Cohaesibacter gelatinilyticus: one gene and its partners. The protein of the gene in region 1 interacts with the protein of each later gene in a pairwise test. Links are inferred from orthologs where the notes say so. Each region holds a gene or a part of one and is shown in the gene's direction. Other genes may lie near its edges. The genes, in order: CRO57_RS02980, dnaE and ctaD.

Region 1 (3,110 bases):
TTTGGCCGACCATGAACCCGACTTGGTTTGTTTGACACCTGATCAGCCACAGACCGTGAGCCCCGAACATCTGATCGTCAACCGAGATGTTTTGCGAGAGCCCGCTATCCGAACCGTGATGGATGCCCTGATCAAGATTTATAAACACATGTATTGAAAAGCTTATGGCTTTCGGTAGATGGCAAAGCGATGCGGAATGTCTTTGCGACGGCCGCCATCGCGCAAGAAATCCACTTCATGAACCTTGATGAGGCCTGCTTCTTCAAAACGCAAAAACTCGCTTGGCATTACCGGCCAAGGGGCCTGATCCCAATCTGATCCGTCAGGCCGAATACGGGCATAGACGAGTAATGTCCCACCAGATGCAACGGCGTCGGCAATTGCCTTGAAAGCTCCAATGCGTAAATCATCAGGCAGCGATTGAATGGTGTAGCATTCATGCACCAGCTCGAACTGACCCCATTCTTCAGGCAGATTGAACAGATCTGCACCGACATAAGTGACCGGGTTGTGTTCGGGCATGTTGGGAAAGCGGGTTTTGGCCCAAGCGATGGCCTTATCCGCTAAATCGAAGGCCGTCACCTTATAACCAGCCCGTGCAAGTGCTTGCGCATGCTCACCAAGACCTGTGGCAATATCCAGCGCCTTCGCACCATTTCGAGCAGGATTATCTTCCAACCAGTTCAATACCTCTGGCTTGGCATCTTCACCAGACCAAGGGACCTGATTGTCATCACCGTCCGCGCGAATATAAACCGCATCAAAAAAGGCTTTGCGCTCTTCCAGAGTTTCGCCGTCAATCAAATCATCAATCATGCTTTGTCCAGTGGTTCTGATACCCAAAGGTGGTGTGACGGCAGAGCCGCTTTTCATCCGTTGGCAAATCCTATATTGCTAAGCCGACATATAATTGGTGCGCCGATCTTTGCAAGAGCAACAATAGGTTGATCGGGCTCGCACAAATGAGATTTGGCATCGCCGGATCTGATAAATTGCAAGAGGGGACAATCAGCGTGAAAGCGACCAATTCCATCTATACCGGGATGCCAACCACCATTTTCGAGGTCATGTCCCAGTTGGCCAGAGAAAGCGGCTCCATCAATCTTGGTCAGGGTTTTCCAGACGTCGATGGCCCTCTTGATATTCGCCAGAAAGCGGCTGATGAACTGATTTCCGGCTATAATCAATATCCTCCGATGATGGGCTTGCCTGTATTGCGCCAGGCTGTAGCCGACGCCAATAAACGTTTCTACGATTTGGATATCGATCCTGCGAATGAAGTGGTGGTCACTTCCGGCGCGACAGAAGCAATCTCTGATTGTTTGACCGCCTTGATTGAAGAAGGTGATGAGGTCATTCTCATCGAGCCTCTTTATGATTGCTATCTACCTCTGGCCAAGCGAGCTGGGGCAACGGTTAAGAGCATCCGTATCGTGCCGCCCAAATGGCAGATTGATCGCGCAGAGCTGGAAGCAGTATTCTCGGACAGGACCAAGTTGATTGTTCTCAACGATCCTCATAACCCGGCGGGCAAAGTCTATTCAGATGAGGAAAAGGGCTGGATTGCCGAATTGCTGGAAAAATATGACGCCTATGCAGTCTGCGATGAAGTCTATGAGCATATCACCTTTGATGGACTGCCCCATAAACCGCTGATGGCCTTTGATGGCATGCGTGAGCGTTGCCTGCGTATTGGCTCTGCTGGTAAAACCTTCTCACTAACTGGCTGGAAAATTGGCTATATCACTGGCTCCAAAGAGCTTCTGGATCCGGTTGCAAAAGCCCATCAGTTCAGCACCTTCACGACAGCTCCCAATCTTCAAGAAGCAATTGCTCTCGGGTTGAACAAGGACAACAGCTATTACGAAGAGCTGTCCAGTGATCTGCAAAGCAAGCGCGATAGATTGGCTGCTGGCTTGCGGGATGTGGGGTTTGAAGTCATTGATAGCCAAGGCTCCTATTTTCTGACCACAGACGTTACCGATTTGTGCGCCAAGAAAGGCTTGCCATTGGATGATGCTGCTTTCTGCCAAACCATCACGGAGCAAGCCGGTGTGACTGCCGTTCCTGTTTCTGCATTCTACATTGAGGATGAGAACCACGCAGCCGCACCAAAGCAGTTTGTTCGCTTCTGCTTCTGTAAAAAGGAAAGCGTGCTGGATGAAGCGATCCAACGCTTGAAAAACTGGGCGGTGCAATAAACTCAGTTCGAGTTGAATTGAACGAATAAGGGTGAGGAAACCAAGCCTTTTCTATATTCAAGTGCACCTGTCAAAAAGCGCAAAACCAATCTTGCGGTCTTTACCTAATGCTAATGGCGGGCATGACCTTGCCATCAACTAGCGATATTATCCTGACGATATTCAAAAGACTTCATGTCGTGTCTCTGGTCATCTGTTTTGGGCACGTAAAACCAGCAGGGCTTGGTCCTTCAAGTCCGTTTCTCGGCCAGACAATAACAAGATAAAAACATGATGGAATGGCCCGGACAGTGATAGCTGCAGTGGTCAGCTAGGTGGCGAAGGATGCGCATTTTGGTCCTTGGAGGCTACGGCCTCATTGGTGCGGAAATTTGCCGGACTTTTCTAAAGGCCGGACATGAAGTGGCAGGGTTGGCAAGAACGCCAAATCTGGCTGCACGTCTGTTACCGCAAATCGATTGGCATCATGGCGATATGCGCCAAATGCTGAAAAAAGAAGATTGGGAACATCTGGTCTCAGATGTCGACATCGTGGTCAATGCTGCTGGTGCATTACAGGACGGCTTGATTGATGATCTGGAAGCCGTTCATCATCTGGCTATCAAGGCCTGTCTCATTGCCTGCGAAGAAAGTGGCGTGGCACGTTTTGTCCAGATTTCCGCCACTGGTGCCAGCCGAGAGGCGGCAACGCCTTTCATGCGCACAAAAGCGGCGGGCGATGATGCGGTCATGGCCGCCAGTATGGACTGGGTGATTCTGCGCCCTGGTCTTGTGCTTGCTCCGACGGCTTATGGTGGAACAGCCTTGTTGCGTCTTTTGGCTGCTGTTCCCTATATACAGCCGCTGATCATGGCGGACCGAAAAATGCAGACGGTTCATGTAAACGAAGTGACTGAGGCGACGTTGATG
Region 2 (4,206 bases), 810 kb from region 1 along the record:
TGAAACAGTCTGGAATTTCCGCGCTGGTTGCTACTCATAATTTGTTTCTTGCGGAACGTATGGATCGCCAGATTACTCTGGTGGATGGTAAGGTTGTCGAGATCTGATAGGCCATATTGTCGAATTTTGAACCCCGTGATCAGTTTCTGACTGCGGGGTTTTGTTTTCTTTTTGTTCTTATTGTTCTGATTTGTCATGCTTTTCTCGGGGTACGATGTTTATTGAAAAAAACGCTTGAAATAAGAACAAAACATATACATAATAAGTTCAAATAAAGAACTTTGAGGTGTAGTAATGATTATTCGTGATGTGCTGGCGCTTGGTTCCCTGATCACCTTCATGTCCATGTTGAGCCTTTGGACTGAAGTCCTGGCTCGACTCTCAAGCTAAATTCCTTATTGCTGCCTTCCTTTGAAGCTTGCTGTAAAAAACGTCACAAGATTTATCGGAAAGCAGGGGGGAACAAGAATGCCGGTCTTGGTGTTTTAGCATCGGTCTTTTAGACTGCATGCTTGGCTAGGAAAGGACGTCTTGTTATGGCTGAACTAAACAGTGATTTGAAATTCATTCATCTTCATGTGCATTCAGCCTATTCCTTGCTGGAAGGTGCTCTCCCTGTCGGCAAATTGATCAAGCAGGCATTGAAAGCCGATATGCCTGCGGTGGCCATGACAGATACGCGTAATTTGTTTGGCGCATTGGAGTTTTCGCAAAAAGCTGTAGGTGAGGGCCTGCAACCTATTCTGGGATGCCAGATCGAGGTTGATTTTGGTGATCCAGCGCAAGCAGATGCATCCGGCTTCAAACTACCATCTCTTGTCTTCATTGGTATGAATGATGAAGGATGGTCTAATCTTGTCCGCCTCGTCAGTCGCTCATTTCTTGCCTCTCATGATGACGCAGATCCCCATGTTAGCATTGATGATGTTCGCGAATTTTCGAGCGGCATGATCTGTCTTACTGGTGGGGGCAATGGACCGATTGATGGCCCTCTCGTTCACCATCATGTGGAAGTTGCCGGTGCACGTCTTTCTCAACTGAAAGAGATGTTTGGTGATCGCCTCTATATAGAGGTGATGCGTCATGGTTTGCCGGATGAACATGTCGTTGAACCGCAACTACTCGATCTCGCCTATGAAATGCATCTGCCGCTGGTCGCTACCAATGACGTTTATTTTTCTGAACGAGAAGATTTCGAAGCCCATGATGCGTTGATTGCCATTGCCGAAGGCAAGGTGCTTGTTATGGATGATAGACGCCGTCTGACACCAGAGCATTATTTCAAAAGTCAGGAGGAGATGGCAGAGCTCTTTTCTGATTTGCCAGAGGCAATAGAAAATACAATCGAGATTGCAAGGCGATGTCACGCGAGAGCCCGAACCATCAATCCGATCTTACCACGTTTTGCTGGTGCAGATGCCGATCCTGCCGAAGCAGAAAAACATGAGGCGGCTGAATTGCGCCGTCAGGCGGAAGAGGGTTTGCGTCGCCGGATTGAAATACATGGTATCTCTCCAGATATGCAGGAGCAGGACTATTGGGATCGACTTAAGTTTGAACTTGATATCATTGAGAACATGAAATTCCCCGGTTACTTCCTGATCGTTGCGGATTTTATCAAATGGGCCAAGGATCAGGATATTCCAGTTGGCCCGGGCCGTGGTTCCGGTGCTGGCTCGCTTGTGGCTTATTCCCTTACCATTACTGATCTGGATCCCCTGCGATTTGCCTTGCTGTTCGAACGTTTCCTCAACCCGGAACGCGTCTCCATGCCCGATTTCGATATTGATTTCTGTCAGGATCGGCGTGAGGAAGTGATCCTCTATGTTCAGCGCAAATATGGCCGCGATAATGTAGGGCAGATCATTACATATGGTACGCTTCAGGCTCGCGCAGTGTTGCGAGATGTCGGTCGTGTCTTGCAGATGCCATTTGGTCAAGTCGACAAGCTCTGCAAAATGGTGCCGATGAAAGGTGCTGTATCAGTTTCCCTGCCTGAGGCGTTGGAGCAGGAACCCCGTCTAACGGATGCGCGCAAGGAAGAAGAGATTGTTGATCGCCTGATCAATATGTCGCTCAAGCTCGAAGGGCTTTATCGACATGCGTCCACTCATGCCGCTGGTATTGTTATTGGGGACCGCTCGCTCGATAAATTGGTACCGATGTATCGAGATCCACGCTCCGATATGCCGGTAACCCAATATAATATGAAATGGGTCGAGCAAGCGGGGCTGGTGAAGTTTGACTTCTTGGGCCTTAAGACCCTGACGGTGCTGGATACGGCTGTTCGGTTCGTGAAACAGCGCGATATTGATATCAACCTGGCTGAAATTCCGATTGACGATAAAGCTTCCTATGAGATTTTGGCCAAAGGTGAGACCGTTGGGGTTTTCCAGCTGGAATCCATGGGCATGCGCAAAGCACTTTTGGATATGAAACCTGACCAATTCGAAGACATCATTGCTATCGTGGCGCTTTATCGTCCAGGACCAATGGCCAATATTCCGACCTATTGTGCGCGAAAGCGTGGCGATGAAACCTTCGAGTATATGCATGAGTTGCTCGAATCCGTTCTCAAGGAAACCTATGGCATCATCATCTATCAGGAACAGGTGATGCAGATCGCCCAGATTCTCTCCGGCTACTCACTTGGTGAAGCGGATATGCTGCGCCGAGCCATGGGTAAGAAAATCCGTGAGGAGATGGAAAAGCAGCGGGTTCGTTTCTGTGATGGTGCGGAAGAGCGTGGCGTGAAACGAGAACAAGCGTCTGAGATTTATGATCTTGTTGCCAAATTTGCCGACTATGGTTTTAACAAATCACACGCTGCTGCCTATGCTTTGGTTGCCTATCAAACGGCTTATATGAAAGCCAATTACCCGGTTGAATTTCTGGCAGCGATCATGACGCTGGATATGAACAATACCGATAAGCTGTCGGAATTCCGCCGTGATGCCATTCGTTTGGGAATTGAGGTGCGTCCTCCTTCCATCAATGAATCGGGTGTTGAATTCGTTGTGAAGGAAGGTGCCATTGTCTACTCCATGGCTGCGATCAAAGGGGTGGGTCAGCCTGCAGCTGAGCATGTTATGGAGGTGCGCGGGGACAAGCCGTTCAAGGATCTGGCAGATTTTGCCAAACGTATCAGTCCGCGGGTTCTTAACAAACGTACCATTGAAAATCTGGCCGCTGCAGGTACCTTTGACTGTCTTAATCCAAACCGGGCGCAAGTTGTTGCGTCAATTGATGTGATCATGGGTGAGGCGGCGCGTGCCAGTCAGAATGCTTCATCCGGGCAAGGTGATATTTTCGGAACTGCCGATATAGAAGTCGCGCCCCTTATTCTTCCTGATATGCGTCCGTGGACCAATGAAGAGAAATTGCAGCGCGAATATGGTGCTGTGGGGTTTTATCTTTCCGCTCACCCATTGGACGACTATATCTCTGTTCTGGAGGAAAAGCGTATTCAGCTCTGGCAACCATTTGAGAATGCGGTCAAGCAAGGTGCCAGTGCTGGTCGATTGGCAGGCACCATTACGGGTCGACAGGAGCGCAAGACCAAAACCGGTAATCGTATGGGGATCATCAATATCTCGGATCCAACTGGTCAGTATGAAGCAGTGCTGTTTTCTGAAGCTTTGCACCGGTTTCGAGATATGCTGGAGCCGGGAAAGACTGTAATTCTGGAAGTGGGAGCAGATGAGCGCCCTGAAGGTGTATCTGTTCGTATCAACAATGTGCGTCCGCTTGATGGGGGGGGCTTGCAGAAGAATATGCGCGTTTTTGTGCGTGATGAGAAACCACTGACGTCCCTTCGCAAACAGCTGGATGAACGTGGTGATGGCGATGTCTCTGTCATCGTCATGATTGATGAGGGCGAATGTGAAGTTGAAATGCGTCTCAAAGGAACATTCTATGTGTCCAATGAGGTGGGCCGTGCACTGAAAGCCATCCCTGGTATTGTCGATGTTCAGGTGGGAAGCTTTTAGATTTCGACGTTTCCCAAATTCTGAAGAGCGTGCATTCTTGCTAAAACCAGTCGAGATTCCTGATTTCTTCGGTTAACAAGTGAATGAAATGGTCCAGTTCCGGCCTTGGCCCCTGACGTGACTGGATGGCGCAATAATAATTGATGCTGATTTGTGGCTCAAACCGTCGTTGTACAACACCGTGATGCCGCCATAGATGGGCCGCCAGTGGCTCGAC
Region 3 (3,064 bases), 530 kb from region 1 along the record:
AAGTGGTCTGGACCGTTGTGCCAATTCTTATCCTTCTTGTTCTTGCCGTGCCAAGCTTTCGTTTGCTTTACAAGCAAATGGAAATTCCAAGCGCAGATGTGACTGTCAAGGTAACAGGATATCAGTGGTATTGGGGTTATGAATATCCTGATAATCCTGATGTCTCCTTCGATTCCATCATGTTGAGTGAGGAAGAAATCAAGGAAAAAGGCACCAATGAGCCCCGTCTTCTTGCCGTTGATAACGAAATGGTTGTGCCTGTAGGCAAGGTTGTTCGTTTGCAAATCACCTCTGCCGATGTGATTCACGCTTATGCACTCCCTGCTTTTGGTGTGAAGATGGATGCTGTACCAGGTCGCCTGAACGAGAGCTGGTTCACTGCAGATCGCGAAGGCATGTATTATGGTCAATGCTCCGAGCTTTGCGGCAAGGACCATGCCTTCATGCCGTTGGCGGTGCGTGTTGTCTCTCAGGAAAAATATGACGCCTGGCTTGCAGCCGCTGCTGAGGATGTCGAAGAAGCCAACAAGGCTCTGATTGCATCCACCACATCTGCTACCAAATCCAACCTTCAACTCGCAGCGCAATAGGCGCGCCAGCAAAGGGAGCTAATTTATGTCATCTTCTGCTGCCCATGATGCGCACCATATGCCAACTGGCTGGAAGCGCTGGGTTTATTCGACCAACCATAAAGACATCGGCACGATGTACCTGATCTTTGCGATTATCGCAGGGATTATCGGTGGTATACTGTCCGGTGGTATTCGTCTGGAATTGCACGAACCTGGAATGCAATTCTTCTCCAATCCGCACATGTTCAACGTGTTCACCACTGGCCATGGCCTTATCATGATCTTCTTCATGGTGATGCCTGCATTGATCGGTGGTTTTGGCAACTGGTTTGTTCCGATCATGATTGGTGCGCCGGATATGGCCTTCCCACGGATGAACAATATTTCATTCTGGTTGTTGCCACCAAGCTTCCTGCTGTTGATCATTTCACTGTTCGTGGAAGGTCCATCAGGCTCCAATGGCTTCGGTGGTGGCTGGACCGCCTATCCGCCGCTGTCTGGTTCTGGACCTGAAGGGCATCCTGGCCCAGCTATGGATTTTGCTATTCTGTCTCTGCACGTTTCTGGTGCAGCGTCCATTCTGGGTGCGATCAACTTCATCACCACCATCTTTAACATGCGTGCACCGGGCATGACCCTGCACAAGATGCCTCTGTTTGCCTGGTCCGTGCTGGTAACCGCATTCTTGCTGTTGCTGTCTTTGCCAGTTTTTGCTGGCGCCATCACCATGTTGCTGACAGATCGTAACTTTGGTACTTCATTCTTTGCGCCGGCAGGTGGCGGTGATCCGATCCTCTATCAGCACCTCTTCTGGTTCTTCGGCCATCCTGAGGTATACATCCTGATCTTGCCGGGTTTTGGTATCGTCTCCCACATCATTTCCACTTTCTCCCGCAAGCCGGTCTTTGGCTATCTGGGCATGGCTTATGCCATGGTGGCAATTGGTGTCGTTGGCTTCATCGTGTGGGCGCACCACATGTATACCGTAGGTCTGGACGTAGACACCCAAGCATACTTCCTGTTTGCGACGATGGTGATTGCTGTACCAACAGGCGTGAAGATCTTCTCCTGGATTGCCACCATGTGGGGCGGCTCGCTTTCCTTCCGCACGCCTATGCTCTGGGCCATCGGTTTCATTTTCCTGTTTACCGTGGGTGGTGTAACCGGGGTGCAGCTGGCCAATGCTGGTCTCGACCGTGCTTTGCATGACACCTATTATGTGGTTGCTCACTTCCACTATGTGCTGTCTCTGGGTGCTGTCTTTGCCATCTTTGCTGGCTGGTACTACTGGTTCCCGAAAATGTTCGGTGTGATGTATAGCGAGAAACTGGGCAACCTGCATTTCTGGGTGATGTTCATCGGCGTGAACCTGGTCTTCATGCCTCAGCACTTCCTGGGGCTTCAGGGTATGCCACGTCGCTATGTTGACTATCCTGATGCATTTGCTGGTTGGAATGCTGTCTCTTCCTGGGGGTACTACATCACTGCCTTTGGTGTGCTGATCTTCCTGTGGAGCGTCGCCGAGGCCTTCTTGAAGAAGCGCCAGGCAGAAGCCAATCCTTGGGGTGAGGGTGCAAATACGCTGGAATGGCAACTGTCTTCCCCTCCACCATTCCACCAGTGGGAAGAACTGCCACGCATCAAATAGGCGGCATAGAAACGAATTGAGAAGCGCCTGTCCAAGGCGCTTCTCTCAAAGCTTCAAAGTTAAAAGCATGGGCCTATTTTCAGGATATTTCGGCATATTTGCCAGATTCCATGACCGGGAAGAGATGATTTCAACCGGAATATCCCGAAAATGAGCTTCTCAGATTTCATCGAGATCTTCACAAGGCAAGGCACTGAAACTGAGTTCCTGAAAGGGGAGAGAGGACCAAATGAGCGTAGTGGAACAGACCAGTCAGGCGCGATCCTTGAGCGATGCCGAGTTCGGCAGTGCCGATGTAAGGGATTATATCGCTCTGCTGAAGCCAAGAGTAATGTCTTTGGTGGTCTTTACCGCTTTTGTGGGGCTTGTTGTTGCAATGACCATGCAACCAGGCACGATCCATCCGCTCGAGGGCATCATCGCCATTCTTTGTATTGCGATTGGTGGCGGTGCTTCCGGTGCTCTGAATATGTGGTATGACGCCGATATCGACCGTATTATGAAACGCACGGCCACTCGCCCCATACCGGCAGGCAAAATCACACCGGATCAGGCGCTTGCCTTTGGTTTGATTCTGTCGATCGCATCGGTTCTGGTGCTGGGGGTCCTGGTCAACTGGCTTGCTGCTGGCCTTCTCGCTTTCACCATCTTCTTTTATGCCGTGGTTTATACCATGTGGCTCAAGCGTTCCACACCACAGAATATTGTGATTGGTGGAGCTGCAGGTGCCTTTCCTCCAATGATTGGCTGGGCGGCGGTGACTGGAACTGTAACCATCGAGAGCATTGTGCTGTTTCTCATCATCTTCATGTGGACGCCACCTCATTTCTGGGCGCTGGCACTG

Evidence for each region.
Region 2: the proteins of CRO57_RS02980 (region 1) and dnaE interact in binary tests that used the Escherichia coli proteins (3 or more experiments, as listed by UniProt). The link is inferred for Cohaesibacter gelatinilyticus from one-to-one orthologs.
Region 3: the proteins of CRO57_RS02980 (region 1) and ctaD interact in binary tests that used the Escherichia coli proteins (3 or more experiments, as listed by UniProt). The link is inferred for Cohaesibacter gelatinilyticus from one-to-one orthologs.

Annotation. Positions count from the first base shown.
Region 1 is NZ_OBEL01000001.1:673,597-676,706, forward strand. Bases 152-3,107 are described here. They hold CRO57_RS02980 (aminotransferase), read left to right. Parts: upstream 152-1,013; coding sequence 1,014-2,201; downstream 2,202-3,107. Other genes in these bases: CRO57_RS02970 (LysR family transcriptional regulator), read left to right, coding at 152-157; CRO57_RS02975 (class I SAM-dependent methyltransferase), read right to left, coding at 163-873; CRO57_RS02985 (SDR family oxidoreductase), read left to right, coding at 2,526-3,107. Outside these bases: more of CRO57_RS02970, read left to right, coding at 1-151; more of CRO57_RS02985, read left to right, coding at 3,108-3,110. UniProt on the Escherichia coli protein: Shows aminotransferase activity with methionine and histidine as substrates, and to a lesser extent also with phenylalanine.
Region 2 is NZ_OBEL01000001.1:1,482,075-1,486,280, reverse strand. Bases 138-4,189 are described here. They hold dnaE (DNA polymerase III subunit alpha), read left to right. Parts: upstream 138-536; coding sequence 537-3,989; downstream 3,990-4,189. Other genes in these bases: CRO57_RS06605 (LysR family transcriptional regulator), read right to left, coding at 4,030-4,189. Outside these bases: CRO57_RS06615 (ABC transporter ATP-binding protein), read left to right, coding at 1-107; more of CRO57_RS06605, read right to left, coding at 4,190-4,206. UniProt on the Escherichia coli protein: DNA polymerase III is a complex, multichain enzyme responsible for most of the replicative synthesis in bacteria. This DNA polymerase also exhibits 3' to 5' exonuclease activity. The alpha chain is the DNA polymerase catalytic subunit.
Region 3 is NZ_OBEL01000001.1:146,492-149,555, forward strand. What follows is about bases 8-2,917. They hold ctaD (cytochrome c oxidase subunit I), read left to right. Parts: upstream 8-615; coding sequence 616-2,220; downstream 2,221-2,917. Other genes in these bases: coxB (cytochrome c oxidase subunit II), read left to right, coding at 8-590; CRO57_RS00630 (heme o synthase), read left to right, coding at 2,450-2,917. Outside these bases: more of coxB, read left to right, coding at 1-7; more of CRO57_RS00630, read left to right, coding at 2,918-3,064. UniProt on the Escherichia coli protein: Cytochrome bo(3) ubiquinol oxidase is the terminal enzyme in the aerobic respiratory chain of E.coli that predominates when cells are grown at high aeration.